DNA from 4 places in the Bacillus sp. JJ1566 genome. Region 1 is predicted to be linked to each of the others. Evidence: riboswitches for the same ligand, from Rfam matches in the RefSeq annotation. Region 1 holds a riboswitch; each other region holds the start of a gene.
What was found. Region 1 has a riboswitch for cyclic di-GMP ahead of V7112_RS07835 (WxL domain-containing protein). Riboswitches for the same ligand answer to the same signal wherever they lie in the genome.
Positions count from the first base shown of each region.

Region 2: another riboswitch for cyclic di-GMP. It lies ahead of V7112_RS14720 (OmpL47-type beta-barrel domain-containing protein); the one in region 1 lies ahead of V7112_RS07835 (WxL domain-containing protein).
Region 3: another riboswitch for cyclic di-GMP. It lies ahead of V7112_RS22010 (anti-repressor SinI family protein); the one in region 1 lies ahead of V7112_RS07835 (WxL domain-containing protein).
Region 4: another riboswitch for cyclic di-GMP. It lies ahead of V7112_RS05480 (leucine-rich repeat protein); the one in region 1 lies ahead of V7112_RS07835 (WxL domain-containing protein).

Region 1 is NZ_JBALOP010000015.1:104,489-112,917, reverse strand. It holds gene V7112_RS07870 (ATP-dependent helicase) at 1-127, shown strand, start outside; gene V7112_RS07865 (hypothetical protein) at 668-1,180, shown strand; gene V7112_RS07860 (GIY-YIG nuclease family protein) at 1,201-1,629, shown strand; gene V7112_RS07855 (DUF4062 domain-containing protein) at 1,620-1,784, shown strand; gene V7112_RS07850 (hypothetical protein) at 2,131-2,997, shown strand; gene V7112_RS07845 (hypothetical protein) at 3,640-4,125, opposite strand; gene V7112_RS07840 (WxL protein host-binding domain-containing protein) at 4,196-5,260, opposite strand; gene V7112_RS07835 (WxL domain-containing protein) at 5,325-5,909, opposite strand; cyclic di-GMP riboswitch class I at 6,059-6,147, opposite strand; cyclic di-GMP riboswitch class I at 6,934-7,018, shown strand; gene V7112_RS07830 (EAL domain-containing protein) at 7,451-8,429, shown strand, end outside.
Region 2 is NZ_JBALOP010000038.1:49,040-57,468, reverse strand. It holds partial or broken gene V7112_RS14720 (OmpL47-type beta-barrel domain-containing protein) at 1-3,983, opposite strand, end outside; cyclic di-GMP riboswitch class I at 4,065-4,150, opposite strand; gene V7112_RS14715 (flagellar protein FliT) at 4,300-4,650, opposite strand; gene fliS (flagellar export chaperone FliS) at 4,650-5,048, opposite strand; gene flaG (flagellar protein FlaG) at 5,095-5,451, opposite strand; gene fliD (flagellar filament capping protein FliD) at 5,619-7,169, opposite strand; gene V7112_RS14695 (tetratricopeptide repeat-containing glycosyltransferase family 2 protein) at 8,172-8,429, opposite strand, start outside.
Region 3 is NZ_JBALOP010000066.1:5,307-13,735, reverse strand. It holds gene V7112_RS22045 (aldolase) at 43-975, shown strand; gene V7112_RS22040 (lasso peptide biosynthesis PqqD family chaperone) at 1,041-1,271, shown strand; gene V7112_RS22035 (lasso peptide biosynthesis B2 protein) at 1,282-1,779, shown strand; gene V7112_RS22030 (nucleotidyltransferase domain-containing protein) at 1,757-2,944, shown strand; gene V7112_RS22025 (ABC transporter ATP-binding protein) at 2,959-4,749, shown strand; gene V7112_RS22020 (VanZ family protein) at 4,849-5,307, shown strand; gene V7112_RS22015 (helix-turn-helix domain-containing protein) at 5,358-5,690, opposite strand; gene V7112_RS22010 (anti-repressor SinI family protein) at 5,820-5,960, opposite strand; cyclic di-GMP riboswitch class I at 5,995-6,084, opposite strand; gene V7112_RS22005 (YqhG family protein) at 6,461-7,255, opposite strand; gene V7112_RS22000 (DEAD/DEAH box helicase) at 7,233-8,429, opposite strand, start outside.
Region 4 is NZ_JBALOP010000008.1:53,867-62,295, forward strand. It holds gene V7112_RS05465 (InlB B-repeat-containing protein) at 1-5,230, shown strand, start outside; gene V7112_RS05470 (hypothetical protein) at 6,168-6,524, shown strand; gene V7112_RS05475 (hypothetical protein) at 6,686-6,790, shown strand; cyclic di-GMP riboswitch class I at 6,917-7,003, shown strand; partial or broken gene V7112_RS05480 (leucine-rich repeat protein) at 7,089-8,429, shown strand, end outside.

The DNA.
Region 1 (8,429 bases):
TTTTTTTGTGGCAATAACACGAACAAAGAGTAAGTTATTTTTAAGTTATACTGAATTTAGCAAGACTCGATATGGATATATGAATCAAGAACCTTCTCAATTTTTAAGAGAGATTGGGTTAATCTAACATAAGTGCTTTTAGATTCCATATAATTGTTTTACTCCATAAATGAGAAAAAAGACGAAATATCAATCTTTCGTCTTTTGTTTTGCCTCTTAAATAACTACATTGACCCGTATCTTAAGCAAAGTATAACAAGTTACGAAATCTTTACGAGGTAACACTACTACATCAAAGTGTCTGCGATCACTACTCAAGCCACACGGAGGCGATCGCTAAATTGGTGTTAATATAGTATGGGATAATATATTTAATACTAGTCGAAGTGTTTTCGATTTTCGAGTTGGCGTTATTATTATAACCTAAATAAAATGTCAAAAAGACCCGAATTTGTAAAGCAAATTTTACGAATTCTGGGTCTTTTTCATGCCACCCTTGCTATTTCGGCTATTTTCTAATTCTCCATTCTTGCCAATTTTTATTTCATATAAACTTCCCTATTATCCCTTTTTGAAAAAGAAGTTTCAATCTTGTAACAAATAGTTATATGGTAAAATATACCTATATACATAGAAGATATATTTTTGAATAGGGAGGAGTTTTTTTGTGGGAAAAATATTGAAAAAAGATGAAGTTAAGGATTTGAATGAATTAATGAATAAGTGGAAACCACTAATTGATTATTTAGAAAGAAATCGGAAGGAACCTGATAAGGTATTGGATACATTAATACAGCTTGAAGATGTAGTTCAAATTTGGAATAGCAAAGAGGTAAGCCAACCTTTCGATCGTTCCGGTGAGGTTGAATTAAAGACATTAACCAAAAACAGGCCTTTTTCTTATAAAGGTTCGGTTAAAAAAGGGACCACTATTCTGTTTGGTCACAACAAATATGCTGTTATTACAGCTGAACAATATAAGGAATTAATAAATTATTTTAAAGGAAGAACCGTATCTATTGGAACTTCCTTTACTAATCCACCTAAAGATAGTATGGGGGCTTGGCTATTAGAACATGTATCTACTAGAGCGCTTGCTTCGTATGTGGCTCCCATTTTGATAGAAGAGGAATATGCAATGATAAAAGGAGATAGGAAACAAGAAATTGTATTTAAATAGTGATGGTGTGGTGATAAAAAATGACAACTGTACATATTAGGTGGCATGGGGCATACAGTCTTGATGATTTTTATAATAATGAATTAGCCCTTTATTCAGGAATTTATGCAATCTATAGAGTATACGGTGAAAAAGAAACATTGTTGTATATAGGAAAAACTAGTAGACCCTTTTCGCAAAGGTTAAGTGAGCATCATAAAGTTTGGCTAGGAAATGTAAAAGGGAAAATACAAGTTAGATTAGGGTTATTAGAATTCCCTGATGGTGAAAAATATTCGTCTAAGAAATTAGCTGATGTTGAATCATTATTGATATTGTGGCATTTACCGCAAGAAAATACCACATCTGCAAGTTATTATTGGGGAAGAGAGAATTTGGAAGTCATTAACTTTGGAAAAAGAGGCTTACTGGATAAGAGAATATCAACAAGCAATTTGGAATGGGCCTAAATTATTTCATATCATTGGTGATTGAAATAGTTGAAAAAAAGTTACAGGTATTTGTTTCTTCAATCTATTTAGACTTAAAGAATGAAAGACAAAAAGCTGTCGAGGGAATCCTAAGATCTAAGCATATACCTGTTGGAATACGCACTTGGGGTTAGGCCCTGCCTCTTAATTTCCGATGGGGAAAATAAATCCAAAGAAAGGCATCTGGTGGTCCGGGAAAATGTTATGATGCAGAAGCAATGGGTTGAATGCTTTTGCTACCTGTGTCGACAATTCCTGGGTATCAGCTGTCACTGTTAGGAGCACGCCGATCTCACAGTAATTTACACTTGAATAATAGTAATGATAACAATTAAAGGAACCGAACTCAGCGCATGAATCGTACACATTGGGGGAAGTTCCTTTTATTTTTCAAAAATTTTCCACGATAAGATTTTAAAACGGATGCCCCTTTTTTACCACCACCTTTCTATAACAACATTGAAAGGGTGGTGCTTTTTTATGAATTTAAAATCGGGCACAATTGATCAGTTTGAGGGCTATTCAAATTTTAGTAGTTTACAGGAATTCAACAGTCATATGGAGATGTGGATGCTTCAGTACAAGGATGATTTTTCAAAAGGTGAGCTTGTTGGGTTAAAACGCCTTGTTCGTTATTCAGCAAAAATCCCAGGCGTTTGCAATGCAAAGATTGGTACGATGCTGAAGTCCATCCATGAAGAATACAATGGACATGGTGTGTCTCGTTCTACTTTTAAACGGATGATTCAAAAAGCTGTGGCTTTAGGTATTTTTACAGTTTACGAAACGGAGCGTAAGAATGGCTCACAATCTAGCAATCTTTACGTGTTTAATCGTTTCCCCGAAATGAATTCAACTCATCATGAACCACCTAAAACGGAAATTTTGAACCACCCTAAAGAAACTAGTAATCCTTTTAAAACTAAAAAACATATAAAAGAACGTAAGGACGCTCCTCTCGATTTCACATTTACAAGTGATAAAGTTCCTGTATCCTTTGTAGAAGCTGTAAAACCATTTTTTCCTGAAGCAAAAATTATCGAGGAGTATTGGAAAATGGCAACCATTGTAGCTAGTAAAAACAACCGTGACGGGGAATGTGTAGATATGATTGAGCTATCGATCAAAGCGTTCAAACAAATGGTTATCAAGCTAAAAAGAAATATGGTTCATAATCCTTTTGCCTATTTTTATGGAGTGTTAACTAGAAAATTGCAAGAGTTATACGATCAGGAATTGGAGGAAGAAGAAGAGTATTTCGCGGAAAGTATTAGCAAGCAGCGAAAAGAAGCATCCAAAAAATCTGAGCTGTTTTCTTTGCTTCAAGAGGTATTGCCGCTTGCTTAGGTGAAATCTTGCGATGTAAATTAACATCGTTTACTTCTATACCATAATCAAGTATTTAATCAAAAAGAGAACGAAGGTCTAATTCATTCTTTTCTCAGATTTTTCTACCTTCTGAAATCGGAAATTATTATTTTAACTCCCGAAAAAACGTGAAAAAAATGCGGAGAAACAGGCCGGAAAATAGCCATATTTGAATCGGAAAAGGTCTAAAATTGGGGGGCAGTCGGAAATCTTTATTTTAACTCGAACCGAAGAATGTGTGTGTTTAGGGGGAGGTTTTCGGAAGGGGGTAGTTTGGGTATTCAGAAATAAATTACAAATGCAGTACAAACCAATTTAAAGCGTAACGATTAGGTGAAATTAAACCTAAAGTCAACAAGACCCCGAATTCGTGAAAAAACATTTCAACGAGCTCAGGGTTTTATGTCATCTTAATCAATTATCGTTTTACATAATCTATTAAAATAAATTTTCTCCATTATTTTCAATAATTTCTTTATAAGTTCCTAACCAATTTCAATTTCTGTGGTGCAGCACTGTTTTGGCGGATGGTTTGCGGGTGCTTTACTTCAAGAACTAGCTGCTAAATACGGCAGCCATTTTCTTGTTAACTAAAGAATGAAGGGTCTTAGAGATTAATCCCTAAGACCTTTTCTGACTTTGGTGTATTTGTTGTTCGGTCGGTTGGCTTTTATCAAAAATTAATTGGAAAACATAATTCAAAAATGAATAACCCAACGAAAATAAAAATAGATGAATTGGTTTAATTTTCTTTAGTTTATAGAGATTGATTTTTTCGAAAAATGTATTTAATGGATAAGCAAGTATCCAATCTAAAATTATATTAAGAAGAGTATATAACCAAAACCTCCCATAAGTTAAACGAAATACCCAAAGACTACCTATGAAATAAGGTCCAAAAGCAAATGCTAATCCATTATTGGCTATCGTTTTAATACCCCCCTTTGCTTTCCACCAGTTTCGAGGAGCACCCAATAGATATTCTGTTAAAATAATTATAGATGAAAAAAGTGTGACAGGTAGATATTTAAAAAACGACTTTTTGGGGAGAAAAAAAACAGTGCCCCATGATATTAAAATCAATCCTATACGAAAAAAGGCTTGCATTTTATCCCTCCCTAATTGCTTTTAGTTTCCTCAAAAAACCAAATTATTATTTTAAAAAATTAATCTGTTTTTAAGTTCCATTTGAATCTTGACCAGGATACTTACGGTCTTTCCTTTGAGTGTTAGGTTTTCTCATCATCAAAGCCAAAATGATAATAACGACCACAAGAATACCAATGATTAAAGTTGTCCATGGGAATGATTTAGGCGTAACCTCTACCTCTCCACGTTCTTCCATCTTTTCTTGAGTTTCTTTTATTTCCTCATTTTTAATGGTAAGGGACTGTTCATAGGTTTGAGAGTTTCCATTCACATCAAGTGCAAACGTGACTTGGTAATCACCACGCTCTAAAGTTTCTCCAGACCATCTTATCGGGTAATGAAAGGCTGTCATAGGAGCCATTTTAAATGATGGAATGTCTCCTGCAAGGGAAAACGAATCATCTTTACGCTTCGTAACCTTATATGTTCCAGTAATATTAGGCACGATTACAGGGTGAGAATTGTCAATAGGAACCATGATAGCCATTTCTTCGGGAGAGTATAACGGATCCTTTAGCGTTAGAGTCGGTGTTTCTTTATAATCAGTTACATCCACTTGTACTCCAAGATTAACTGCTTTATATTGATCAATTAATAGTTGGGAATTTTCTTCCTTTTGTGTTAATTCTTCTGTTCCTTGAAAGACCCGAAATTCCATACTACCAAGTAGAGTGCCGTTTATTTCAGGGGTTTTGATAGTAAACTCCACAACTTTTGATTCCAAAGGACCAACGGTTAATTCAGAATGGTTTGTGGCTGCCTTTGTTAATTGATAGGAGTCATTTGTGATTGAGGCTCCTTCTAAAATAGGTTCTTCTTGATATATAATGCCCTGATTTCCACTATAAGCATTCAAACTGCGAATAGTTACGTTTAAATCTTTTTCACTGTCGTTAATAACCCTTGCTTGTAACGTGATAGTCTCATTCGGCTTCCCCTTGAAGTGGTAATAACCTTGATTTCCAATTTGGGATTCAGGAAAAATAGGTTCCACCCGAAATTCAAAATCATTTCCTTCTGCATAAATCATAAAAGAAGGGAAAAATATGATTATTAGGGGAAACAATATCGAAGGGATTTTTCGGTATGTCATATAACCACTCCTATAAAAAAAGTCCCCCTTAGTATTGGAGGACTTTTAGAAAATTAACCGTTTATTAAGGAGCAGTGTTTAAAGTAACAGTTGCATCTGTTTTGTAAGTTTTTGCATAAGCATTAGCAGGAATTGTTAATTGTACACCTAATTTACCGAATGTGTATGATCCCATACCTCCATCTGCAGCAGCAGCTAAAAGTTTTACAGGGCTTCGAGTATCAAGTGCTGTTTCTAAACCAACAGGCGTGATTGTTGTTATATCAGAAGAAGTAGAATCTTTCTTTGAAATTGTAGGAACTGTTGATACTTTAAGAGAGTTTTTTTCAAGTGTTTTACCACCAGTTACATAAGCGTTAATATCATCAACTTCTGCAAATTGAGTTAGTGTTAGAGTAAGGCTCCACCCATTACCGGTTCCACGAGCATCAGTAATATCAGCAATTGCCCAGTCTGCATTTGAGATTACTTGCTTACCATTTAATGTTGCAGGTAAACCTTGAAATGTGATTGTTCCACCAGTTAACTCTCCACCTGAAACTGTTGAAGTTGTTGTTTCAGCAGCGAATGATTGTGTGTTAAATGCAGTTGCGGCGATACCGAAAGCCATAGCACTTACAATTATTTTTTTGAATAATGATTTATTCATTTTGTTTCCTCCCTTAGAATGATTGTTTGATTGATTTATAGAAACGAACTTGATTTTCTCCATAAAAAAAATCCCTCCAACACAAATTTTTTGTTTGAATCGGAAGAATATTGAATTTCAACTCATAGTGTGAGTATCATTCTCCATTCTTCAGCGGCCCAGCCACCATAGTGATTACCATCACAGTAGGTCTGTAGCTTTGCGTCCTAATTTTTCAACTAGTTTGCCTTTGTTGCAGAATGAGAACGATTTTTGACTCTTTATATCTTTGTATATTTGCGTCGTCTATCACTCTCTGAAACTCATATTACCTTGCTAATCAAAAAAAGGGTACACATCAAATATTTCCAATAATAAACCCACTATTAACCAACTGTGATTTTCTTCAAGGAAGTAAAATGAATTATTTAAAAGGGTAATAAAATTTTAATTTGCTTTTGTTGGAGTTAAGTATTAGTAGAAAAAAACCAATAGTCCATCTGTATTATCACTGCATTTTCTTTCAAACTATTTAATTTGGAAGACGATCTGTTGTTTATTAGGTTTCGTCACCAGAAAAGTAAGCTCCCCATCACATTGATGGGGCTTTATGTTCAAATTTATGGTCTTTCTTTTGATCTTTTTAGGTCTTCCCATCGGTACAACCTTTACTTACCCCGATCTCCCATTATCTTTTGGGTTTCTTATATTTCCTCATTTTTAATAGAAAGCGACTGTTCAAAGGTTTGAGTGTTTTCATCTGCATCGACTGTAAACGTGCCATCGTAACCAGTTTCTCCTGACTCAGTCATTAATTAATCTTGTTTGCAAAGTACTTGTCTTTATTACGACTATGCAAAAAAATTTAATGAATTAACAAATTAATATGTGATAAAAAAGCACAGAAGAAGGGAATTATTTAGATATTTAATAATACAAAATATTTTATGGTACTTCCTGGTATTTGGCTTACGTTGTTGAATATATAGTGCTTTTGTCTTAATCTTTATACTACTAATATATTATATATGGTTAATAAGTTCTATAACGATATAGGCAAACTTATCTAAAGGTAAGGACGCAAAGCCACGAGCCTAAAGCAACAATGCAATGGTAGTCGGGTTACCTAAAATAGTCGGAAGGAAAGGATAACTCCCGTTTTCGGTGCAGTTATCTTTTTTCTAATAAACATGGTTAAAATAACGGATAAACAAAATAGTAATGCCTATCTAGTATAACTACACTATCCTTCCTAGAAGAATATAGGACCCCCTTCCTATTAGGAAATAAGAACCCCTTCCTATATGAATAGGAATCAAAGGTGATTCTTTTTTTTGACAAATTACGGCAAAATTAGCATGTAAGCACCAATAGTAAGAAAGTCTTGTGTAAATTAGTACTTTTTATCATAAACAACATAGGGATATGATTATGAATTTCAATCTTATCTAAATGTTTGAGCAAAAACGTTTTTGAAATACAACATAGACACTAACGCATTTTAATAGTTTCGAATACAGTTTGTTACATAAAAATATGCCGTGATTTAAAGGGGGATACAAATGGCTAAATTATCTTTTTTTAAACAACTTACTATGTTTTCAAATGATGAAAAATTTTTATCTACGAAAAATACTGAAATTGGGAATGATTTATTTCTAATAAAAGAACTAATAGATAATCATCCACATGCAGTTTTAGCATTTGATGGGAATGGGAAACTATTGCACTTTAACCAGTCGGTAATTAAGGCATTCGGATATAGTGAAAAGGAATTACCGAGTAAGATACAACAGTATTTTTATAGTAATGACAAATATAAAAGAAAAAAATATTTTCAACTTGCATTACAGGGGAAACCACAAAATTATCAAACGGCTATCTCACAGGCAAATGGGAATTTAATTAATATCGATGTTAATCTAATACCAATCATCAGTGATCGGGAAACGGCAATTGTTTATGCGTTTGCAAGAGATATAACAAAGTACGTTGAACATGAAAAAGAATTGGTCAAAATCAAAAGTAGCCTTGAATTAGCGCAAAAAGTAGGTGCAATCGGAAGCTATGATTATGACATTATGGAGGATGAAGCATATTGGTCGAATCAGATGTATGTGCTATACGGAATTGAAAATATTGAGGTATTTGTACCAACATTTGATAGTATTACAGAACTTGCTCATCCCGATGATCGGGAAAAATTTAAAAAAGCTATTCTATCTGCTATTGAAGAAAGACGAAATTTTGGTTTTGAATTTAGAATTCTTCGTAAGGATGGGACAACGATTCATCTATATAACCAAGCGGATGTAATCTTAGACGAAAATAGGAAACCAGTTCGATTTATAGGTACTGTTCAAGATATCACCAAAAGAAAGGTGATAGAACTAAAGCTTAAAGAAAGTGAAAATCAGGTTGAACATATTTTTGATAATTTGGATGCAGGTATTTGGTCTTTTGACATAAAAAAAGGTGACTACAATTTGGTATCCAAGGGAGTTGAGGCGATTACAGGGTATTCTCCGTCTGACTTCGGGA
Region 2 (8,429 bases), on a different contig from region 1:
GATACCTCAGTAATACCCTCTTCACTAAGAGTAAAATTTGTACCTTCTACATACTCAGATCCATTTACTGAATAGAAAGTCTGAGCTACGCCACTTAAGCTGTCAGTTGCAGTTAATTCAACCTGAATATCTTTGTTGTCCCAAGCTTCTACAACATCAGAAGTTGTAACCGGCGCTGTTTTATCCACTTTCACTTCAATTGTTTGGATTTCTTCTTTATTCCCTGCCTGGTCAATACTATAGAAGAAAATATGATTTACCGCTTCCTCTTTAACAGTAAAATTTTTACCTTCTACAAAAATAAGACCGTCATAGGAATAAAAGGTTTTTGCAATTCCACTTAAGTTGTCGGAAGCTGTTAATTCTACTTGGAACTCCTTATTGTTCCATACATCTTCAACATTTGATATTGTAGTTGGTTTTGTCTTGTCAATTTTCACTTCAACTGTTTTTACTTCTTCAGTATTACCGACATTATCAACAGAATAATAGGAAACCTTGTGAATACCTTCCTCTTTTATAGAGAAAGAAGTTCCTTCAACGAATACTCCATCATTTAGAGAATAGAATGTCTTTTCAACCCCTACCTCATTATCGGTAGCAGTTAATCTAACATCCACACTCTCATTAACCCAGTTGGTCGGTGCATTAATTGATGTAACAGGTGCTTCCTCATCGATAATTAATTTAGCAAGTACAATATTTGAAGGTACTGATTCTCCAAATGAATTACTAACAGAAGTAACAATATATTCATGGTTTGCATATGAAAGATTATTAAGTGTATAAGACAAATTATTAACCTTTTCAGCGATCAAAACTTGCTCGCCATCAATAATCTCATAGATGTTATAACCATTTGCATAGGTTACGAAATCCCAGGTAATTCTTGCACTTGTGTCACTTGTTAAGTTCAAGTTTGCTACTGGTGGCTCCATGATTGGATAGATAATATTTTCTGTAATCTGGTTTGATGGCACTGATTCACCGAAAGTAGTGTGATACCCAATTACTTCAAAGGAATGTGTATCTTCGGTTAAATTATGAACTTTTAAGCTTCTTGCTGTACCATCATATATCTGTTTGCGACTATCATTTGTTATTTGATACACTCGGTATTTATTTGCCCAATCAGCAGCTGACCAGGTCAAAGTAATATTATTTATATCATTAATTACTCCAACTAGTTGAGTAGGCTGTACCTCTGGCCAGATCAGTGTTAACTCTGTCGACGTACTTTCAGGAGACTCTCCAAAACGGTCACTATAAGAATGCACAACATATTCATAATCACCCTCAGGCATACCTCTGAACATTGTTGATGTACCTGTAGTTTTTCGTTGGAATACCTTTTCACCATCTATAATCTGATACACATTGTATTCTTTTGCATATTCTACCTTTTCCCACCTAAGAACAATGTCATTTCCATTTGAAATGCTATTTGTCACATTTTCAGGCTTCTGCATAATGGGATGAACCAATGTAACCGAAACCGCACTACTTTCTGGAGATTCTCCAAAACGGTCACTAAATGAGTGAACCTCGTATTCGTAGTCACCTTCTGGTTGATTTGTAAAATTTACACTAGTTCCAGTTACGGTTCTTTGTAATACTTTTTCACCATCAATAATTTGATACACATTGTAGTTCTTGGTATAATCTGATGCCGTCCACTTTAATTGAATGTCATTACCATTCGAAATAGTTTTTGTTAGATTTTCCGGTGCTTGCATTGTTGGATATAGAACATCTAAAGAAACAATGCTTCCCTCTACTGATTCCCCAAAACGTTTACTTACGGATTGAACGAAATATATGTGGTTTCCTTCATTGACATTACTTATTTGATATACATTTGAAGTAATATCTTTTTTAACGAGTTCCTTTTTGACACCTATTACCTCATAAACATTATAAGAATCAGCATAATCTGCCTTTTCCCACGAAAGTTTAATATCATTTCCATTTGACAACACATAGCTAAGACTTGCCGGCTTCTCCATTTCTGGATGCACTAAGTTTACTAAAATCTCGGCCCCAAACTTCGATTCGCCATGAATCGTAGAGTTTGAATGAACAACGAAATGATAGTCACCTTCATGTTGGTTCGATATAGTTAATGTTTTTGAACTTGTATTTTTTAAAAAGACCTTTTCTCCATCGATAACCTGATATACATTGTAATTTGTTGCGTTCTCTGCAACCGTCCATGAAAGAAAAATATCGTTTCCATTTCTGATTTCAAACTTGGGATCTGTTGGTGCTTTAATTGTCAGTCCCTCTACTGTAACAATTATTTGAGCACCTATTTTAGATTCACCAAATTTGGAAGAAACAGAGTAAATCTCATAAGCGTATTCCCCAGCAGCCATATTCGAGAAGGTTCTATTCGTACTACTCGTAGTTGCCTTGAGAACTTTTTCTTCATTTTCAATCTGATAAATCTTATAGGTTGTTGCATATTCCACTGCATCCCATTCTAGACTAAATGATGTCTCACTCTTAATTGTCTTCGTAACATTAGTAGGTGCAGACATTTCAGGGTGAATAACTGAAATGATTGTTTCAGTTCCCTCTAATGACTCGCCAAATCGAGATGAATAGGAATGGACTACATATTTGTAATTGCCCTCTGCCATATTTGTAATAGTAGTGATTGTCGAAGGACTTGTTACTGTCTTTACTCTTACCTTAGACCCGTCATCTTTCACTTGGTAAACATAATAATTGGTTGTATTTGAAGTTGGTTCCCATTCCACCACAACATCGTTACCATTTTTAACATAGGAGGTTACTTTGCCTGGTGACTGCATTTCAACGTGATCAATCGTTAATGAAACTCTTGCACCCTGTACTGATTCTCCAAAACGATCATTGTATGAATGAATTTCAAATTCATAATCCCCGGCTTCCGCCTTTGAGTATGTGATGGAAGTATTTGAGACTGTACTTTTTAATAGTTTTTCACCATCAATGATTTGATAGATTTTATATTCTTTGGCATTTGGAACACTATTCCAAGTTAGCCTTATATCATTAAGATTTAATAATTGATATGAAAAATTGGCCGGTGCCTCCATCGTGATTTCATCCAAAACGACAGTTAATCCTTCTCCACCGACGGATTCGCCAAAGCGGTCACTGAATGCCTGAACTTCATACTTATAGCTTCCTGCTGAAACATTTGACAGTCTAATAGACGTATTAGTTGTTGTTCCAACAAGCTCTTTGCCATTTTCGGTAATTTTATAAAGTCTATATTCTGTTGTAAAAGGGACCGACCCCCAACTAAAGGTAACGTCATTCCCATTTGAAATTGAGTATTTGAAGTTGCTTGGTGTTACCATCATTGGATGAACCACCTCAGCTATGATAGGTGCTGAAGTAGGTGAATCTCCATATAATGTGTTAACTGCGGAAACAGCATATTGATAATTTCCTTCAGCCAAATTTGTAATTGTGTAATCCTTCTTCGTTGGAGAAGCTAGTAACGTAAGCTGTCCATCCTCGGAAACCTGATAGAGATTATAGACTTCCGCATATTTAACTGTATCCCAGGATAGAACTACATTGTTTCCATTACTAATCCTGTAAGATAGATTGGATGGGGTGACCATCTCTGGATATGTAACAGTAAAACTGATAGGAGCACTTGGTCCAGACTCACCTTCCGAAGTTAATGTCGATATGACATAGGTATAAGTACCCTCAGGAAGATTATTTATTAAAAAGCTATTAGAATTTACCTTCTCTTGTAAAACGAGTCGACCCTCAGTAATTTCGTAGATATTGTATCCTGTTGCGCCATATACAGAATTCCAACTGAGTTTAATATCATCTGGAGTTACCTCCTGATATGAAATATCGCTTGGTGGCAGCATACTACCACTTGCAAGTGCATTGCCAAATGGGAAGAACAATTGAACAACCATTAAAAGCAACGCGAAAAAAGTAACATTTCTTTTTAAAATTTTCTTCATTCTTTAGTCCTACCTTTCTAAAAAAAGCCAAAAGAAAAAGAACCTCATACAAGGTTCATAGGTAGATAGACTATGAGTCCTTGTGGCAACCGGCTACCATCCACTTATTGTGGGTAAGGCCCTTGGCTTTGCGTCCTATGATTTCCCATAGTTTGCCTTTTTCACTTTGGTTTTTTGTTATTCATTACCTACTATCATACTATTATACTACTCTTTTGAAAAGGTCTATTTTACTATTTATAGTCAATTTATCCTTATTTTACAGAAAAATCTAATAAAATAAACCGAGTAGCATTTGCACTACTCGGTATCAACGCTATTTTCTTTTATCAAAAAACATTCCATCTGCCGACCCGACTTGATAGGGGTTAGCATACTTTTTTGAAGTAGCTTTACTCTTTTTCAATTGGGCTAAATCCGTCTGGATCTCGAGTTTAATTTCTGCTAATTTGGAATCAATGATTTTGTTCATACGGACGATTTCGGTACCTACCTTGTTTTCATCATCTGTGTAGGGTGGAGAAATTTCTTTAATTGTACGGTCCCTCAAGTCTAAGAGAGAAGTAATTTTTTCAATAATACTATCTCGATTCTCTTTCGAAATCGGTTGTTCCACTAACTCCAGTAATTCCTTTGTTATATGGTATAGTGACAAAAGTGCGTTCACTAGGCTTGTCCACCTTGAAATTGCTTTTGACGGTTCACTTGAATAACTTGCTTCCATGTGTCTCTAAATTCCTTCACATATCCCTCTGCTTCTTCTAATATTTGCAGATCATTGTTTATGTTAGCTTCAATTAGGCATGATTTAATATAATCATACATTGCCATCATTTGTTTTGAAATCTCATTATCCATATTCAATGTAACCATAAGTTCTTGGATAATATTTTGTGCCTTGATTAAATTTGTATTTTTTCCACTAATATTATTTTCTTCCATCGCAACTCTGGCCATTGAAATAAATTTAAGACAACCGTTATAGAGCATTAACGTTAACTCGCCTGGCGATGCGGTTGATACTGAATTCTTTTGATACGCTTGATAGGGATTATTCACAGCCATTTTTCATCCACTCCTTCTTACCTCTAAGAAAACTAGAAAATCAATTTTAAGCTTTATTATCAAAAAAGAGCCCCAAATAATTTGTCATTGAAGCATAGATATCCAGCAATTTCTTTGATGGAATTTCCCGAATAACCTCATTTGTATTTGTGTCAATAATCTTCACATAATATTTTTGTAATTCCTCATGTAATTCAAACTTTAACGAAGTAGTGGTTGGTGATAAAAAGTCGTTCATCACATTCACAACCTCTTCAAGCCTTTCCTTTGAAACTAGTATTTTGTTCTCTAGTTGTTTATTTTCTTTTGGTTGTATGTGATCAATTATCAATTCATTATTTCTACTTGAAATATCAGCGTTCTTAAAAACAGAAGAGTTAAAGGAAATATCTTTAATTACCATACTAGTCTTCCCCTTTCGACTGAACAAACCAAATCTATTATTAATATCGGCAATAATTCATTTACATTTAGTAGAAGTTCCTAAATTAAAAAGGTTTTGATATGACGGTTTTTTTAAGTTCCTAAAAAAAGCAAAGTGAAGGGTTTCATATCCCTCACTTTGCTTTTTTACATCCCTCCACCGAATTGTTGCATAAGCCAACCACTTTGAGAGTTAGCTCTTTGCAAAGCCGCTTCCATTGCTTGGAACTGTCTCCAATAACGGCCTTCAACTCGAGCTAAACGATCCTCTTCTCTAGATATGCCGTTTTCAATATTTTTCAATTCTTTGGCCAGCATGCTATTTACATCAATAGAATGATTAGGAGAACCTGCCTTAGAACTTAGTTCAGAAATTCCAAAATTTAACCGATCGTATAATCTGATACCTAAGCCGCTCTCATTATGCTTTTGGACATTGGATACAGTCGTGCCAGTTTCCAAACTACTTGAAGTAAAAAGCTTTATGACACTATCCATATTATTTTCTAGAGCTGCGTTTAGCTTCTTTTCATCAATTACTAGCTTGCCATTATCTCGCCAATCTTTACTTGTTGTAATGCCAATATCAAATAAAAACTGAAATCCTGCATCACCTGTTTCAACAGCAGTCCCTAAACTAGATCTTAAATCCGTGAGAAACCTAGAAACCGTATGATCCCCATTTAACATCCCGCTTTGAGCTTTTTCTTCCCAGAGCTCAATTTCCCGATCTGTCATCTCATTTTTTTGTTCTTCTGTTAGAGGCGGAAAGTCCCTGTAGCGTTTCTCTACTATCTTTCCATTAAGTTCCGCAATTAGCTCATTGTACTTATCCACAAAATTTTTAATGCTGTCAAAAACAACTGTTGTATCTTTTCTTGTTTCAACAGACACAGGTTGATCAGTTGTGATATTTGCCTTCAAATCAAATTTAATTCCATCAAAGGTAAAGCTGTTCCCTATTGGATTGATAGTCAATCCATTTATGACGACTTTCGCAGCAACCGCATCAGAACCTTTAGCTGTAGATACACCATTTGAAGAAAAGCTATCTGTACTATCATTAACTGTCCCATTTATGAGCCCTAATTTATTAGCAGAAATAGCTGTATCACCATTTACTTTTAAATTAGTGATAGAGATCTCAGATGTTGCTGCTTTATTCGTACTAGTTAAAATTAATGAACCTCCATCTTTAAAGTAGGAGGCTGTAACCCCTGCACCAGCATCATTGATTTTAGTAATGGCAGTTGCTATTGTATCTGTAGCTTCAATGGTAACAAGAGTTCCATTAAGATCAAAAGAAATATTTTCATCCAGGGCTCCCCCCTCTGCAATGTTTAATTTAAAACTAGCAGAAGCACCTCTAGCCTCTTTAGCCATAGAAGCTTCACTTATGGTGTAAGTTGAAGAAGAAGGTAATCCTGTAACTGTGGCTCCCAATTTTTCAGGTTGTGTTACTGTTGCAGTCTGTTTATTAAATGGGGTTTGAAGTCTTAGATTCTCAGTTGCAGATCGAAAGCTTGCAAGCTTACTATTAATTTCTCGATAAGCATCTGTTTTCCACATATTCATCGTTTTCGCTTGCTGTAATTTAATTAACCTATGCTTTTGAGCATTAACTAACTCCTTTACCATACTTTCTGTGTCCAAGCCAGAGGCTAAACCTGAAAATCTTATGGTTGTATTAGTAATCATCATTTATCCTCCATATCTTTTACTTATATGTTCTACAGGCTCTGGATAGTAAGTACTATACTCTTAACTCTTAGCCTTAATATAATATATATATTCTTTATATCGTCACGGATTGAATAATTTCAAATAGGTAATAAGAATGAAGTGAGCAAAAATTATCTTTTCAAGAGATGTTTTAAAAACATGAAAGAGGCTTCTTTCTCCGCTAAGAAGTCAAGGTAGTAACGACTTCTACCGTTCGAGCAGCACAATTGAAGCATGATGACCATAGGTAGGAATTTTTCGCTGCGTTCCAGGCCGAGACCAAGTCAAATGCAGACTTTGATAAGCTCGAATGTGTGTCTCTTCCTGATAATAAGAGGATCGTATTTTCATTATAGGCATTTTTTATCCATTCTAGTTTATGAGTAAACAAGCTTTGTTTTTTAGAATTCGCATTTTTTAACACATAAATAGGGCGTGTATAACGATAAGAGAGACACCAAAACATACATAATACACCAGTTTGAATCATTTGCACGTCATAGGTGCGATGAAAGTATTCAGGGACAATCGGTGTATTCCAAGATACATCCGTTCCCATCCATGCTTGGAAGGGAAACTAGTGAAAAAAATTTCTTTAGCTCCATCTGTTGTTCTTCTGTTAAAAAGCAAGGACGTCCCTTACCAAATTTACGTTAAAACGAAAGATGTATTCAGTGGCTTTCTGCCGGTGCAAGTTACAAATCTCAGCGACTTCCATTACGAGACGGACAGATGTAATTCGATAGAGTATATTTGCCCGGGTTTCTTATTTTTCATACAAACGTAAATCGACTGAGATCATTCATGGAAATTAACGACATTCAAACGTTTCATACAGCAGCACCCCATTGTCTATGTCTTTTCTTTACTAATCAGTATAAGCAAGACTAAACAGGATAAGCTTGAGAAGTGGGAAATGGTAATCAGTTATACATACTTATAGGTAATTCCCCAACAATTCTCCGCACTCATTATATATTACAATGAATCTAATCGATTAATAGCAGGCTTATAATTATATTCTGATGCTCTACTATAGCATTCTTTAGCTTTATTAATTTGACCAGTCACTTCATAAAATGTACCTAAATTATATAAAGCAGCAAAACTACCAGTTCCGACAACACTATCATAGTGTTCACTATCACCTAGCTCGATACATTTTAAATAACATTTCTCAATTTCAGGAAAGAGATTAATATACTTATTGGTATCACTTAAAACCAGATCCATATA
Region 3 (8,429 bases), on a different contig from region 1:
ATAAGGGTTATAGTTATATATTTTATAACTTATGGGGGAACTATGATAAATACAAGATTGAAATTTTGCTATAAAGCATTCGGCTTAAATTTAATGACTGAGCTTGAATTTCCTGAGTTAATTGCCTCTAATATTGAAAATAGTCATATTGATGTGGAAATTCAATTTGTGGATCTTACAGCTAAATGGAATGAGTTAGTGGAGAATGATCAGTTTATTATTATAAATCACGAATTTGTTATGTTTCGGATTCCAAATACTGCTATCTTTTCGATTGAGAGGGGGAAAAGAATTTTTATTTCAAAGGAAGAAGGTGTTCATGCAGAACAAATTAGATTATATGTACTTGGTACATGTATGGGAGCCTTATTAATGCAACGAAAAATCCTGCCTTTACATGGTAGCGCAGTTGCAATTAATGGTAAGGCATACGCAATTGTTGGAGAATCTGGAGCGGGTAAATCAACTCTTGCTACAGCATTTTTAAATAAAGGATATGAACTTTTAAGTGATGATGTAATACCTGTTTCAATGTCCAACAATAATATTCCAATTGTTACCCCAGCTTATCCACAGCAGAAGCTGTGGGAAGAAAGTTTACAAGCATTTGGTATGGACGCTAAGAGTTTGTACCCAATAGCTGAACGGGAGACAAAGTTCGCTGTTCCTGTAATTTCTCAATTTTATAAAGAAGATATACCTCTAGGGGGGGTATTTGAATTAGTAAAGTCTGAAGATTTGAAAATTAATATAAAGCCTATTCTAAATCTCCATCGATTACAGACGCTTTTTCAACATACGTATAGGAATTTCCTTTTAACATCATCTGGCATGTTAGAGTGGCATTTTTCTTTTATAACAACTCTTGCAAACAGAGTTAATCTTTATCAAATCAATCGACCAGTTTCACTTTTTACTGCAACTGATTTAGCTTCTATGATTTTATCTGCTATTAATGAGGGGGATAATAATTGATTACAGACCCAAACATTTCGTTAAACCAAATAATTGTTCAAAGTAAAGGCAATATCGTAAGTGACATGGGTGGAGAAAAGGTCATGTTAAGTGTTTTAAAAGGAAAATATTATAACCTAGGTGAAATTGGCGGTGCAATATGGGATTTGCTAAGTGAGCCAACCACTGTTGAAAAATTGGTGACTAGTTTACTAGAGACATTTGATGTAGATAGGCAAGAATGTGAGAGCCATGTAAATGAATTTCTGGAACAATTACGTAAGGAAGAACTGATACAATTATCAAACGATATTTAGGGGATTAGCTATGCGCATTATAAAAAAGGTTTTAATATTTTTATTACTAAACTACAAAACCAAGTTACTTTTTATTGAAGCATTCTTTTTGCTGGCTTGGGCCCGTATTTTAAAAGCAATACCTTTTTCAAAAGTAGCACCTTCACTAGGTGAGCCCATGCAAGAAACTTCCTATAAGCGAGTATATGAAAATAATAAAAACCTAAAAAATATATCAAATGCCATTCATATTATGAGTCGTTATACCTTCTGGGAAAGTCAATGTTTAGTGAAGGCAATTGCAGCCATGAAAATGTTGGAGCGAAGAAATATAGATTGTACTCTTTATTTAGGAACTGCAAGAGATGAATTTGGAAAAATGATTGCACATGCATGGTTACGTAGTGGATCATTTTATGTTACGGGAGCAGAAGGCATGGAGAAGTTTACTGTAGTTGGTAAATTTGCGAAAAGGATAAGTACTAATGGTCTTGAAGGAGAAAACAATGGATATCAAAAATCAACTTGATTTTACTAAAATACCGAGGGAAACAAAGTTGCTTTTAGAAATTATCAAGGATGAAAACGAAACTATTCTAACGGATACTCAAAAAGCTTTGTTCAAAAACATAGATTGGGACTTATTTGTGGAATTAGTCCTTCATCATCGAGTGTATCCGTATATCCTTCCCAAAATTGAGAAACTAAAAGATAGGCTAATTCCTGAATACGTAGTACAAAAAATTAATCAATATTATCGACACAACGTCATTAAAATGCTCCAATTATGTGGAGAAATGGAGCAGGTAAGTAAATTATTAATAGAAAACGAGATACATCCTCTATTTTTAAAAGGGCCTGTACTTGCTACGGACTTATATGGTGATTTATCACTCCGTACATCAGGAGATTTAGATGTACTAATCCCAATCGAAGAACTGGAGAAAGCCGAAGAACTAATACTTAATGCTGGTTATGAGAAAAACGAGTACATTCAATCAGTTTTAAATGACTGGAAGTGGAGGCATCATCATTTTACATACTTCCACCCAATAAAAGGCATTAAGTTAGAGATTCATTGGAGATTAAACCCTGCACCTAGTAAGGAACCCAATTTTTTTGACTTATGGAAAAGAAAGAGAATATACTCCACAACAAGCTATCCAGTATATTTTTTAGGAATAGAGGATTTATTTTTATTTCTAGTAACGCATGGAGCAAGGCACGGCTGGTCCCGCCTTCGTTGGCTAGTTGATATTCATCAGTTAGTGAAAAAAGATATAAATTGGTTTACTCTTACCCGTCACTTAAAAAAATTCAAATGTGATCATATCGGTGGACAGGCAATAATTCTTACTACTCAGTTACTAGAAACGAACTTGACTGATGAAATGAAGCCATTAATCTGCAGACAACGTCCATTCCAATTGGCCCAACAAGCTATTTTTTATATTGAAAAAATGGTGCATTTACATACAGCTCCATTACCTCATGATGTATCAACATACCATTCGAAGCATTTAATTTCACTTTTGACTTTTAAACAAAGAATCTTCCAAGTTTTAAGTACATTACACCCTTATTATATAGATGTTGAAACCTTACCCTTACCAAAAAGATTGCATTTCTTATATTTCATATTACGCCCATTTCTCTTGATAAAAAGACGAAAAAAGAAATACTCATTGAATTAATTGGAGGTTTGGAAGTGAATCACATCTTATATTTTTATAAAAAATTGCGTTCATATGCTGGTAAAAAGCTTTATATAAACCTCCTAGCAATGATGTTGATTAGTTTATTAGACGGAATTGCAATTATTATGCTAATTCCTTTATTAAGTGCGAGTGGAATAATGAATATAACTTCTAGCAATTCGTCAATATCATTTGTATTCGAGTACCTAAACAAAATATCAGAAGCGTTAAGTTTTACTGCTATACTTGGGATATTTGTGATGGTCGGGATACTACAAAATTTTATCCAACGTTACCTAACAATTCAAAACACAAAGATACAGCATGGTTTTTTTAGGCAGCTCCGTATCGAAACGTATAGCGCCTTAATGTATTCAAATTGGGACTTTTTCTTAAAACGACGGAAATCCGATATCATTAATTCTTTAACGGCTGAAATAGCCCAGGCGAGTGCTGGAACCAATACGTTTTTACAGTTTATTACAGCCGTTATTTTTACAATTATCCAAGTTGTAATTGCTTTTATCCTATCCCCTAAGATTACGATTTTTGTATTGTTGAGTGGTTTTATTTTATCTCTTTTTTCCTATGTATTTATCAAAAAATCTAGAGCATTAGGGAAACTAAACTGGGAGTTTGGCAAGAGTTATATGGCAGGAATCACAGATAGTTTTAACGGAATAAAAGAAATCAAAAGTAACAATCTAGAAGAGTCGCGTATTCAATGGTATAGCTATATGACAAAACAACTCCATGATGAACAAATTAATTATTCAAAGCTTAAAACACTGTCCCAATTTAATTACAAGGTTGCATCCACAATTCTTATTGCTGTATTTATTTACTTTTCAGTTACTTTTTATCATACCGAAGTTGCGCAACTACTACTAATTATAGCTATTTTTTCAAGGTTATGGCCACGAATCACGGGGATCCAAGCCGGTTTGGAGCAAATGGCTACAGTAACACCTGCATTAAAAGCAGTTATAAGCCTTCAGATGGATTGTTTAAAGGCAAAAGAAATAACAGGGCAGGTTGATCAAAAAACGATAAAGATTGAAAATGGAATTGAATGTAAGAAAGTGTATTTTAGATATAGAGAAAGTGATCAGAAATATGCGCTAAAGGGGATTGATGTGTTCATTCCCTCATACCAAATGACAGCAATTGTTGGGCGGTCTGGTGCTGGAAAAAGTACACTAATTGATTTATTAATGGGCTTAAATCAACAAGAAAATGGTCAGGTTTTACTTGATGGTGTACCTCTATCTGAATCAAACTTGTTATCGCTTAGGCGTTCGATAAGCTATGTTCCACAAGATCCATTTTTGTTTAATGTAAGTATTAGGGAAAACTTAGAAATTCTAAACCAAGATGCTACTGATGAACAACTATGGGAGGCACTTGAGTTTGCTTCTGCAGCAGATTTTGTGCGTAGGCTTCCTCAAGGTCTTGATACACTAATTGGCGACCGGGGAATTCGTCTCTCTGGAGGAGAGCGCCAAAGGATTGTTCTTGCGAGGGCAATATTGCGTAATCCTTCTATATTAGTATTGGATGAAGCTACTAGTGCACTAGACACTGAAAATGAATCAAATATTCAAGAAGCCTTAGAAAAATTAAAAGGGAAAATGACAATCATTGTTATTGCGCATCGTTTGTCAACTATACGAAATGCGGATCAGGTTATTGTATTAGAGCAAGGAGAAGTAATTCAACAAGGTAATTTTAACCAACTTGCGAATGATAAACGAGGAATGTTTAGTCATCTCCTAGGAAAGCAAATGGAAGCTACTTTATAAAATATTTACCTTGAGTGGTCTTTTAATCGAGAAGTTTGGAGAAAATGTTAAAAGTACTTATAGTGAGTATGGTATTTTGAAAAAGAAAGTAGGTATTACATGCTACTCCGAGCTTCTCTAAGGCTTTTACCCGTAATATATATGACGTGGATTTGGTTACAATCAAGTCATTTTAATCCTAGCAAATTAGAAGGGATTCATGTTCAAATTGGTGTACCTATCTATTTATTGTTAGGTGCTGCGCTCGAAATTGGTCATCTGTTTCAGTTTGCGATTTTATACGCATTATTGGTGATGGCTTTCCTGACCTTTGGAAAGTTATCACTTAGGATAGAAATTCTCCTATTTACAATCTCAGTTTTATACGGTGCCCTAGATGAAATCCATCAATACTATGTCCCATTCAGATCTTTTTCGGTAACTGATTTGATAAAAGACACGATTGGTGTCATTGTAGTTTCATATATCATCCACAAAAAATATTTTCATCACCAACAATCAAGGATTAGCAAATTTTTAAGAGGGATAACAGGTCTAAATAAGAATATATCCCTATAAAAAAGCCCTTCAAGAGATGAAGTTTTTTCACTCTTCTGAAGGGCTTTTTATTATTTGTTATTGGTATTCTTCCATTTGTTAAATTCTAAGAACGCTTTAAATTCTTCCTTTGAAACACCGGATTTCATTGCTTCTTGTACTAGTTGGGTCCAATCAGAATCAAGATCTTCTATTTGAACTTCGTGATCCTCTTCATGGAGTAGAGTGTTCACTGATACCCCAAGGACCGCAGAGATTTTCTCTAAAAATTGAATAGAAGGATTTGATTGAAGGTTGCGTTCCATTGAACTTAGATATGATTTAGCAACCCCAGCTCTATCAGCTAATTCAGATAGGGATAATTTTCTTTGCAAACGGTATTGTTTGATACGTTGACCAATCATTAAATCCACCTTCCTCCATTTATGATTATAACATAAAATGAAGAGGTTTGTTTTATATGAAGAACGTTTTTGTCAAAAATATTGTAAGATTAAGTGTTTTACCGAAGTTAGAGTGGGTTTCTCTGTTCTTTATCCAATCAATGAGTCAAGTCCGTCAGCTTTTTCTGCAAAGAACGCTTTGATTTCATTCACACTAATTCCCATATCTAGTGCTTCTAAAATTAGGTCTACCCATTCCTGATCAAGTGTTTCGTTTTCTACTTTTATCATACTTTCCAATACCCTCCCAAAATACATTAGTATTCCAGGCAGTCCAGCCATCATAATTGAAATTTCCAACCTTAGACCTGTGACTTTGCGTCCCTATTTTTCAATAAGTTTGCCTTTGTCTGTTGAAGCTCCGCCGACTGACCTAAAACGATAGTCCATATATGTATAGAACCTTTGTATTACATTTAGAAGTATAATTCATAAAAAACATCTTTTATGTAAAAAACTGTCGATGTCAAAATATTTACAAAATAAAATTAATTGCTTGTTTACTCCCTCGAAAAATGGATACTTTTCACCAATGGTGTAGGAAAAACTCGAAAGATAAGAAAAAAGACCTAGGAATTGTTAACTAAATGGAAGGGAGGGTTAATAAATATCTATTTTACATAAGATTTTTTGTAAAAATTCCAATTAAATGTAAGGTATTTGTCGAACGATTTTTTAAGTAATTTCATAAAAATATGTAACCTACCCCCAAAAATGAGGATAGGCCATTTTTACATTGTATTTTGACATAGATAAAACAATCCGCCATTGATAATTTCGACAAGGATTTTCGGTTCGTATTGGTCCTTGAGTGCTTCTTTTTCAATTTCATAGCTTTCTGGCTTTTCGTCGATTCCTTCATAAAAAGCATCTAACAGGGTTAAATCTTCATCCCAACGTTTTCTTGCTTCATCAGCCCATGCGTGAGTTTGTGATTCCGCATAGCCTCTCACATATTGCTGAAGTCGATTAACACCACTTTGTGGCTTAACCAGTGGTGACATCGTATACGTTAAATCTGGTATTTTTGGAGTGAGTGGCAGCTTTTCCACTTTTTCCTGAAAATCCTCAACAATGATTCCATTAATGAGTTGTAAGCCAAGCGACATCAATACATCACGCTTACGGTCACTCTTATACGAAACCTTCACATTTAACCCAAGCCAAGGGTATAGAGGTGTATTACCTTGGGCACCGGGTGGTTTTTGTTGATACAACCGAATGTAGCTTGCTAGCTTTTTTGTTGATTCAAAAATTTGATGTAAGCGGGGAGCTCCGAAATGGATAAAGTCACCCTTTACATTTTCAGGTGCTTGGTCCCGGTCCGTAATTAATGTTAACTTCATCGGATTCGGTTCTCCACCTGTTTTTTCAACATATGTCCAATAAAAGGGACGGTTCATTAACTGCTTATCTAGATCGATTGTCAACTGAACCGTCATATATCCAGGATGGCGTTCAATAATTTCGCAATGGTTAGATATAAAATATTTCTCTAGAAAATTAACGATTTCCTGTTGCTGCACGCTGCTCACCACCGTTTTGTTCTTCAAAACTGATAATTGAAGTTAAATTCTCCATCTTAATTTTCATCTCACCCTCGCTTCGTGAACGAAGCATGATATCTTGAATATGGTCTTCAATATTTCCAAGATCGAGCCTTGTTAAAATATCATCCAACTGCCCAATGACGCGCTCAAACAGATTAATTTTTTCATATAAAAGCTTTAAAATATGTTCCTCAACCGTGTTTTTCGTTGCGAAATTATAAATATGAACATCCTTTTCTTGACCAAGACGATGAATACGCCCAATTCGTTGCTCAAGCCTCATCGGATTCCAAGGGAGGTCATAGTTGATAATATGATTACAGAATTGCAGGTTAATTCCTTCGCCGCCTGCTTCAGTTGCAATTAACACTTGGACTTTCCCTTTAAACAATTCCCTCATCCAATCCTTTTTTCCACGTTTGAACCCACCACGAAATGGAACCGATGAAATTCCGTTTTGCTGCAGGAACCATTGCAAATACATTTGAGTCGCACGATATTCGGTAAAAATAATGACTTTATCATCAATTTGCTTAATGAGTTCAACCGCTTTTTCAGCCTTTGAGTTTTGGGTGACTTGTTCAACCTTTTTCATGAGTCCCAATACCATATCCGCGGGGGCGGAAGCAGTGCCATCCTCATTCTTTTTCTCAAGCATCTTCTTCAAAGTAAAGTAAACAGCCTCACGACTACTACAAGCTTCTCTTTGTAAGGTTAGAATCGAGAACATACTTGATGCAAATCCTGAAAAGCTAGACCGATAGGCGGAAATCGCGTCATATAGCTCTTGTTCAGTCTCGGAGAACTCAATCGGAACGGTTTCAACCTTTCGTTTTGTCCATTCAATTCCTGTGTCATCACGGCGATTCCGGATCATTACTTTATTGACTAGTTCCTTTAAATGTTCATGATCATTGAGAGAACGGCTCCTTTTCCCGAATAATTCCTCGAAGTTTTCCTGATTACCTAAGTGTCCGGGCTTAAGCAGGGATACAAGATTAAAAATCTCATCAATTCGGTTTTGAATAGGAGTTGCTGTTAATAGCAAGCAAAACTTCTTCTTTAGGTTTTGAACAAACTCATAGTTTTTTGTTTTATTGTTTTTTAGCTTGTGAGCCTCGTCTATGATAATTAAATCGTAATCCTGCTC
Region 4 (8,429 bases), on a different contig from region 1:
CATTCAGCCATTTTATGCTGTGTCTGCGAATAGTGTTTCTAGTAAAATAGCAATTGAAGATTTAAAACTTGAATTGGCAAATGAAGGTTTGACTAGCGAGGATTCCCATTCTACTGAAGTGGAAGCGCAAGATGAGCATGCGCAACCAAACGAAGAGGAAGTAATTGTTCAACAGGAACCAAATGTAGAAGAAATCAATGAAGACCAACCAAGTAAAATAGAAGAAGCACTCAATCAAGAACCTTCAATGAAGGGCACTTCAACTACTGAGGCGCCTGAAGGGTACGAACTTGAATATAATGAGTCAGAGCAAGATAGTATTGCTCCTAATTTGTCAATCAATCAATCTGAAGCAGTAACGGAGAAACGCGTATTACTCATTGAAGATGTGAGGCCATGGAGTACAACCACAAATGATCAGGTCTTATCTAAAATAGGTGAATACGACAAGGTGACAACATCGCAATTCTTGAGAGTGAATCTAGCAAATTATGCCGTCGTTGTCTTTGCCAATGACCAGCCATTTAACTCCTATGAAAATTATACAGATTTTAAAGAACACCTTGAAACATTTGCTGAACTTGGTGGAGTTATCGTTTTTGGCGCTGCTGATGGTGGCTGGGCAAATGGTAATTTAATTGAAGCGTTGCCAGGTGGAATACAAAAGAATAGTCACTATGAGTATCGAAATTATATAACAGATCAATCTCATCCAATTGTGACTGGTAGCTTGACGGATCAAAAGGTCCTGCAAAATAGTGAGCTTTATGAAAATTATACGAGTCATGTTTCCTTTGAGGAGGCTACATTGCCGCCAGGGACAAAAGTTATTTTACGTGAAACAACAACAGATAGACCGACTCTTATCGAATATCCTTTAGAAAAAGGGAGGGTCATCGCTTCTGGTCTGACATGGGAATACAACTATCTCTATGGTGGAAACAATAGTCATCCCCAAGGTGGAGTGACTGGTACCTACGCACAAACGGCTATGGAGGATATGTTTAGATATGCCATCCGTGTCAGCGATATTAGTGTAAATGATTTAAAAATTCTCGAGGAACTATACTTAGATAGCAATTCACATCATATTGTTGTTGCTTCGAAAGAAACGGGTCAAGCCATTTCAGGTGTTCAAGTCAAGGTTGGAGACTCCGAATACATAACGGATGAAAATGGAAAGGTTAGGTATGACGGACCTTATGAAAAAAGGCTTGTTACTGTTTCGAAGGAAGGGTACAGAACGATTCAACAAGAGTATGACTTGAAGAAAAGAACAGCCCGTTTTCTCTTCCTAGAACCAGATGCCAACGATGGTTTACCTTATTTTACTAGAGTACAAGATCGGGAGACCAACTTTGATTTACGATCACAAACGGTTCGTTTTATAGAAGGTGACAAAGATTTGCTTCACCTAAAGGTTGCAGGTGACTGGGGTGAGGAAAGTGGCGGAATGTATTATCTTTACCAAGAAGGGGAAAAAGGTGGTCCTGCCGGGAAGCAATTAAGGAGTATATCAGGTGAGTTTATTTTATTCCCTGGGCTTCAGTTGAATCCGGAGCAGCCAGTTAAACTCAAGATGGTATCAGATAATAATGTATCTAGTGAGCCGATCACAATCAATCTATTTATTGATGAAGCACCTGAGTCTGATATAGGTAACAATGGAGAGGGTTTAGAAAACATACAAAGTTTCCTTGTCGCTGAAGAACAACAAGGATCAATAAACAATGATTTAATCACTCGTATTTTTCCAGGTGATTTTAAATTGAAAGCGCCGTCTTTACCTGTTGATATATTAAAAAAGGTAAACGATGATGGTACTGTAACTTATAGAGGTACGATAGGGATAAAACGTGATAACCTATTGAAAAAAGACACCGAATGGAATACTTATAAAAAAGACTTTGATAAGGCACAGAAAAATGGTGATCGTTTGTCTGATCTAAATAGATTACTAAATACGTATGGTGGTTATTCAGGCGGATTTACGATCGAAAGAAAGTTCTGGAATCCAAAGGTTAATGCTGTAGGATATATAGAAGTGAAACAAGACAAGAATGGTAAAATTCTTGAAAATGCAGGTGGCGTGATTCTAACTGGTAGTAATACATCCGTGTATTCACAACAGTTTTTATATGGTCCAGTTCCGCTGTACCTTGATCTTACAGGACAAATTTCAATTTCAGCTCAGGTTGGTACGGAATACTCCTATGAAAAAGAAAAATTGATGCTTGCTTCCGGAGAATTAAAAGTTAGACCTACGGGGGCATTAGGTGGAGGTCTTGGTGTTAGTGGCTTGGCAACCGTTGGTGTAGAAGGTGGAGCGGGCTTCAACATTAAGATTTATCCAGAAATCGATGCAGCCTTTGAAACCTGGGCTAAGATTAAAGCCAAATTGTTGTTTGTAGTTGATTGGGAATATACTCTTGCCAGATCTACTATTAAAGTATGGCCAAGGGATAACAAGAACCTAATGAGAATGGCCGGTGAAGATTTCGAAATCATTGAATCTGAAATGTCGTTAACTTCACGGGATTATGCACAAAAAACAACAAATTGGAATGGTGCCAATCAAGATAGATTACGTTCATTGAACATGGTCCAACCATTGAATGAGGATGCTTTGGAAGGTCTGCAAATGTTACAGGATTGGATTATGCCGAACAGTATTCCTCAATTTGCAAAAGTAGATGATACGTTAGTCATGCTATTTCATAGCGATGATCCGACAAGAGAAATTGGTAATCATACCGTTCTAATGTATTCCATGTATCTAAATAATGCATGGAGTGAACCGGTACCAGTTTGGGATAGTGAAACAGCGGACTTTTTCTTCCAGCCATTTGAATATAAGGATGAATTATATGCCGTTTGGCAAAAGTCTAAAGCTAAGGTAAGTGAAACTGAAGTGGAAGATTTGCTTGATGAGGTCACTAAAAACAGTGAAATCAGTTTTGCTAAATGGAATAATAAAACGATGAAATTCGAAAATCAACAGTTTGTAACAGATAACAAGGTACTTGATATGTATGCAACTCTTGCGTCTAATGGTAAAAATCTTACGTCGGTGTGGGTAAGTAATAGTGAAAACGACCCATTAGGAGAATCAGGAACCTATTCAATTATGAAAAGCACGTTATCACAAGGGAAATGGTCTACCCCAACAGTTGTTTACCAAACGACAGACTATATTACTGAACTTTCAGCAGGGTACGTGGATGAGGATTTGAGTATTGCATATAGCGTGCAGTCTGAGGAAGGCCATTCTGATATTTATACCATAAAGGATGGTAAAGCTAAACAGATTTCTCAAAATCCAAATGCAAGAGCCCTCAAATTTAACGATAATCATTTCTACTGGCATTCAGACGGAAGTGTCATTGAATATGATATTGCAAAAGCAACTAGAAATCAGATAAATTCTGGTCAAGAAGCTGTCATCACATCGTCCTATCAGTTGTTGGAAAATGAGGGAAGATCCGCAATTGTATGGCATGGTGAAGCAGATGGAAGCTCGACAGTTTACGCTTCTCTAAGAACGAATGATGGATGGAGTGCTCCGATTTCACTTTTTGAGAGTGAGAATTTTACGATTCAGTATATGGATATTGAGCGGATGAAAAATGGAGATTGGAAGATGATCATGAACGCACTTCAGTATGTGAATGAAGATCCGAAGAATTCTTTCATTTTCGCGAATGTGGAGCCAAAAGCAGATACACTTCTGAATGATGTATATGCGAACGAGGCTTTACGGGATGGAGCTACTCAGCCGATTGAATTTAGTGTGACCAATCTTGGTGAGAATCAAGTGAACACGCTAACTCTAAAAATGCAAATTGGAGATGATGTTTTCTTAGAGAAAACCATCGAGACCCAGATTAAGCCTGGAGAAACCGTTAACTTAAAAGAAACCGTTAATGTTTCGAGTATTACGAAAGAAACAGAGATCAATTTTTCCGTGTATGCAAATGAGGAGCGCGATAAGACTAACAATCATGAAGTGATTACTTTAGGTCTGACGAATGTATCCTTGACACTTCAACAGCATCGACTCGATGACAAAATCATTGTAACAGCCAATGTGTCAAATCATTCAGCTACACCTGCCAATGTTGCAATCAAGGTCATGGAAGACTCAATCGATGGACTCGTGCTTGATGTTAAAGATATCGGAAAGCTGAAGAACGATACAGATTATGTGTACGTATACTCGATTGATTTAAATAACGTCAATTTTAATAATAGTGATAGTAAACAGTATTATTTTAAAATTGAAACGCTCGAGACTGATTTAAATGAATACGACAATTCAGATATGGTGGTCGTGTTTGACGAAAAGGAAAAAGAAATCAGTGACGAACCTATTGAAGATATTGAAATGGTTCGAGTAACGGGGATGGAAATATCTCAAAAACAGGTGGCACTCGTGTTAGATGATCCTGAGGCTTCCAGTTTCCAACTCCATGCAGAAATAAAGCCTTTCAATGCTAGTAATCCATATGTAAAATGGACAACAAGCGATGGTGGAGTGGCAAGCGTCGACCAAAATGGATTGGTTACTGCTACTGGTTTGGGGACAACCCAAGTTACTGCAACAACATATGATGGTGAATTTGTTGGAACGGTTGATGTAACCGTTAGTGATGAAGCATTGACTTATTCACTAAAACTCGTTTCTTCTGAAGGTGGAAGTATTTCGGTTGGTTCGGAAGGAAATTATGAAAGCGGCGCAGTCATCCATCTTACTGCAAAACCTGATGCTGGCTATCGCTTTAAAAACTGGTCGACCTCAGATGGAGGAGCGTTTGAGAACGCAGCTAGTTTAGAAACTACTTTCACGATGCCTTCAAATTCAACGACTGTCACAGCGAATTTTGAACTTGAAAGCAACGACGATGGAGAAGGAAAAGACCCTACAGACCCTGAAGAACCAGGCGAAGACGAGGGAACAGATCCACAGGGGCCAAATGATCCTGAAGGAAATGATCCAAATCCATCCAATGATGAAACTAAAAACGGAGAAAAAATCGAAACACCAAAAGATAAACTTTCTCCAGAGAAATCAGGGGATGCTGGAAACGCTAAAGACAAAGCAACAGGTGGAGAAAAATCTAATAAACTACCAATCACAGCAACAAATACCTACTCCATCCTTCTAGCTGGCTTACTGCTCCTATTACTAGGCACCGTGTTTTACCTAGTTAACAGAAGATTGAAAGCTTAGGGACAGAGGGACAGGTCCCTCGTCCCAGGGAAAATATTGTATTCTAGTTAAATGAACCGGAGAGCATGAGAATTATCATGCTCTTCGGTTTTTTTGGGACAGGGGGACAGGTCCCTTGTCCCAGGAAAAATTCTGTAATCCAGTGGTACTACAAATGTTTCCAAAACCCAAGGTAGAGCTTTTTTATTTATCGACTAGAATACTGTATGATAAGGGGTGGAGGTTAGATAAAAGATGAGCAAAAATAAAGGTGGACTATTTAAAGCAATCCGAATCGTCATCCTCGGCTTCTTATTCATAAGAGAATTAATTACATACAAAATAAAAAAGGGAAAGTAGGGACAGAGGGACAGGTCCCTTGTCCCAGCTATTTTAAATGTCGTAAGTTTATTTGCTTATTGGAACAACCAGGAAGTTGTTAATCAACTTTGTAAAAGGGCACTATTGTGTTAACTGTCACTGGATTTTACCAACATCCCCACCCATGACCTTATTTTACAGCGATTGTCACTAGTACCGTTTGCTAAGTGGAAATCTAGAGTCTAATCCCCTCGTATTTTGACCGAGGAATTGGACGGCTGACCTTCAAAATCGCCCCCCTCGTCTACCCATTTTCATTGTACTCAAGATCACCATTAGGTCTGTAGAATTAGTGTCTTTTTCAATTTCAACGTTTTCTTTGTCATCACTAGCAACTTCCTCGGCTTTTTTCAACGCCGCAGCCACACGTGCATAAGAGCAATTACATATTTATCTTCTGTTGTTATATCCGTTTGAAACTTTAAATCCAGTACCCTTCCATCGTCTTCGAGTTTCGCAAAATCATAATTCTTGAATCATGCACTGAAATTCCTGCACCCACGTGCTATTTGTGCAGGAGTTTTGGAGGGATTGTCGAATTACATTTTTATATGGTATAGGATAGGGTGATCGAAGCGTGTTTAAGGCCAAAGATTGGAAGAAAAAGAGCTTGCGAATTTTATTTTTACTTACTATTTATTTTGCATATGAATACCAAAAGCCAATAATGACAACAGAGAAAGCCACAGATTATGCAGCTTTGTGCTTGTTTGTTCCACCAAAAAGATTGGGAATAGAATCCAAGGAAATGAATTGGCCCTATATTGAAGCAGAGAAACTTTCCATTGATCAAAAGAACGGTTTTTTTAATCAAATAACGAATAAACGCGAGTTCAATATAACTCTGATAACTAAAAATGGAGAAGAACTAATGGTTAAGCTTGACGCGTATAGTGGAGATTGCCTTGAGGTGACTGGACCATTAAATGAATAGGGTGGACTACTGCTTATTGTGCGAGGATAAATAAGAAAAGTAAGGTTGATAGGATTAACCCAGAATTATGAAACTAATGAACAAAAAATTGATTGAAAAGAACGAGGAGGGTTTCCCGCATCTCTTTACGGGTTATATAAACGGGAATAAAAGGAGGGCAGTTGATAGGAAACAAGTGGTATTACTTCTATAGTGGCGGTCAAATGGCAGCCAATACTACTATAAATGGCTATAAATTCAATGCAAATGGAGCTTGGATTAACTAGATTGGGACAGAGGGACAGGTCCCTTGTCCCTGTAAAAATATGGTGGGACGAGGAACCTGTCCCCTTGTCCCAGGTATTTCCTAAACTACCAATTTAGTTTATACTATTAGATATAGTTAAAAATACCTATTTTTATGGCAAACTACTTGAAAGAGTAGGACGCAAAGCTAGAGGGGCTACTTCGGATTTTAGAATTGCCAGCCAGTTGCAAGCTAAGAATTGTGATGCCCTTTTTAGGGTGTTTTTTTTTTGCAGGTGAATAGGTGAAAAATGATGAAAAAAGAGAGGGAATAATTTAATGTTAGAACCAGTTGAAATCAAACCAACAAGTAAAAAGGTGTTAACACTACTTTTTACTATATTTTTAATAGGAGCTTTCCAATTCATGAGTCCTATAACGAAAGCAGAGGTACAAGGTACGACTCCAATCAACGAGGAGTTTGAATGGGTAGATAATGGAGATAACACGGTTACGATTACGAGATACATAGGGACTGACACAAATGTCAACATACCAAATGAAATTGATGGCAAAGCAGTTGTTGAAATCGATGATTTTGCATTTAATGGGTTTCTTAATGGGGTTAAAATCACGAATGTATATATTCCTAGTAATGTAAAAAGCCTCGGGCAAGCAGTTTTTACTAGAAACGTTTTAGAATCTATTGAGGTAGATCCTGATAATCTCTACTTTAAGGACATTGATGGAAAAGGTTTATATTCGAAGGATGGAAAAGTATTAATTCAAGGTACAATGTCTGGCCAAATTAATGAGGGAACGGAAATGATCGGTGATCAAGCATTATTAGGTATGGTCTTAACCAATATAAAGCTTCCTAGTACCATAAAATATATTGGAAAAGCAGCCTTTTATGATAACGAAATTTCAGAATTAATAATTGGAAGTAACATAAGCTTTAGTCCTACTAATTCTTTTGCATCTGTAGCGTTTGGGAAAAACCCACTCCAAACCATTAAGGTAGATACAGATCATCCAAACTTTAAAGATATCGATGGAAAAGGAATGTATACCAAAGATGGTAAACAATTAATTATTGGTACAGCTTCTGGTGAAGTTGCAGAAGGAACAGAATCAATACGTTACGATGCATTTATTTCTACAAAAGGATTAACAAAGTTAGTTATTCCAAGCAGTGTTAATAAGATTGATGATTATCTATTTAGACACGGTACTCTACATGAGGTGGTTATTCAAGGGAAGGATACAATTATTAATCTTTTTGAATTCGGTGGCTCTGGAATTCTAATCCATGAGAATTCTCAACCAATAAACAAAAATATAACAATTTATAGCCATGCCTCATCAGGTGCAAAGGAATATGCAGATCAATATGGTATGAATTTTGCTTTGATTGAAAATGGATGGGAGTTGAAAAACGGTCAGTGGGTTTATTATGAAGACGGAATACAACAAACTGGTTGGATTCTGGACGGTAGCACTTGGTATTACTTGGGAACCGATGGTTTTATGAAAACGGGTTGGTTGCTGGAAAATGGTTCTTGGTATTACCTTAATAGTAGTGGTGCGATGATGACTAATTGGCAAAAAGTAAATAATATCTGGTATTACTTTAATAATAGTGGCTCAATGGCAACAGGATGGTTCAATGACGGTGGC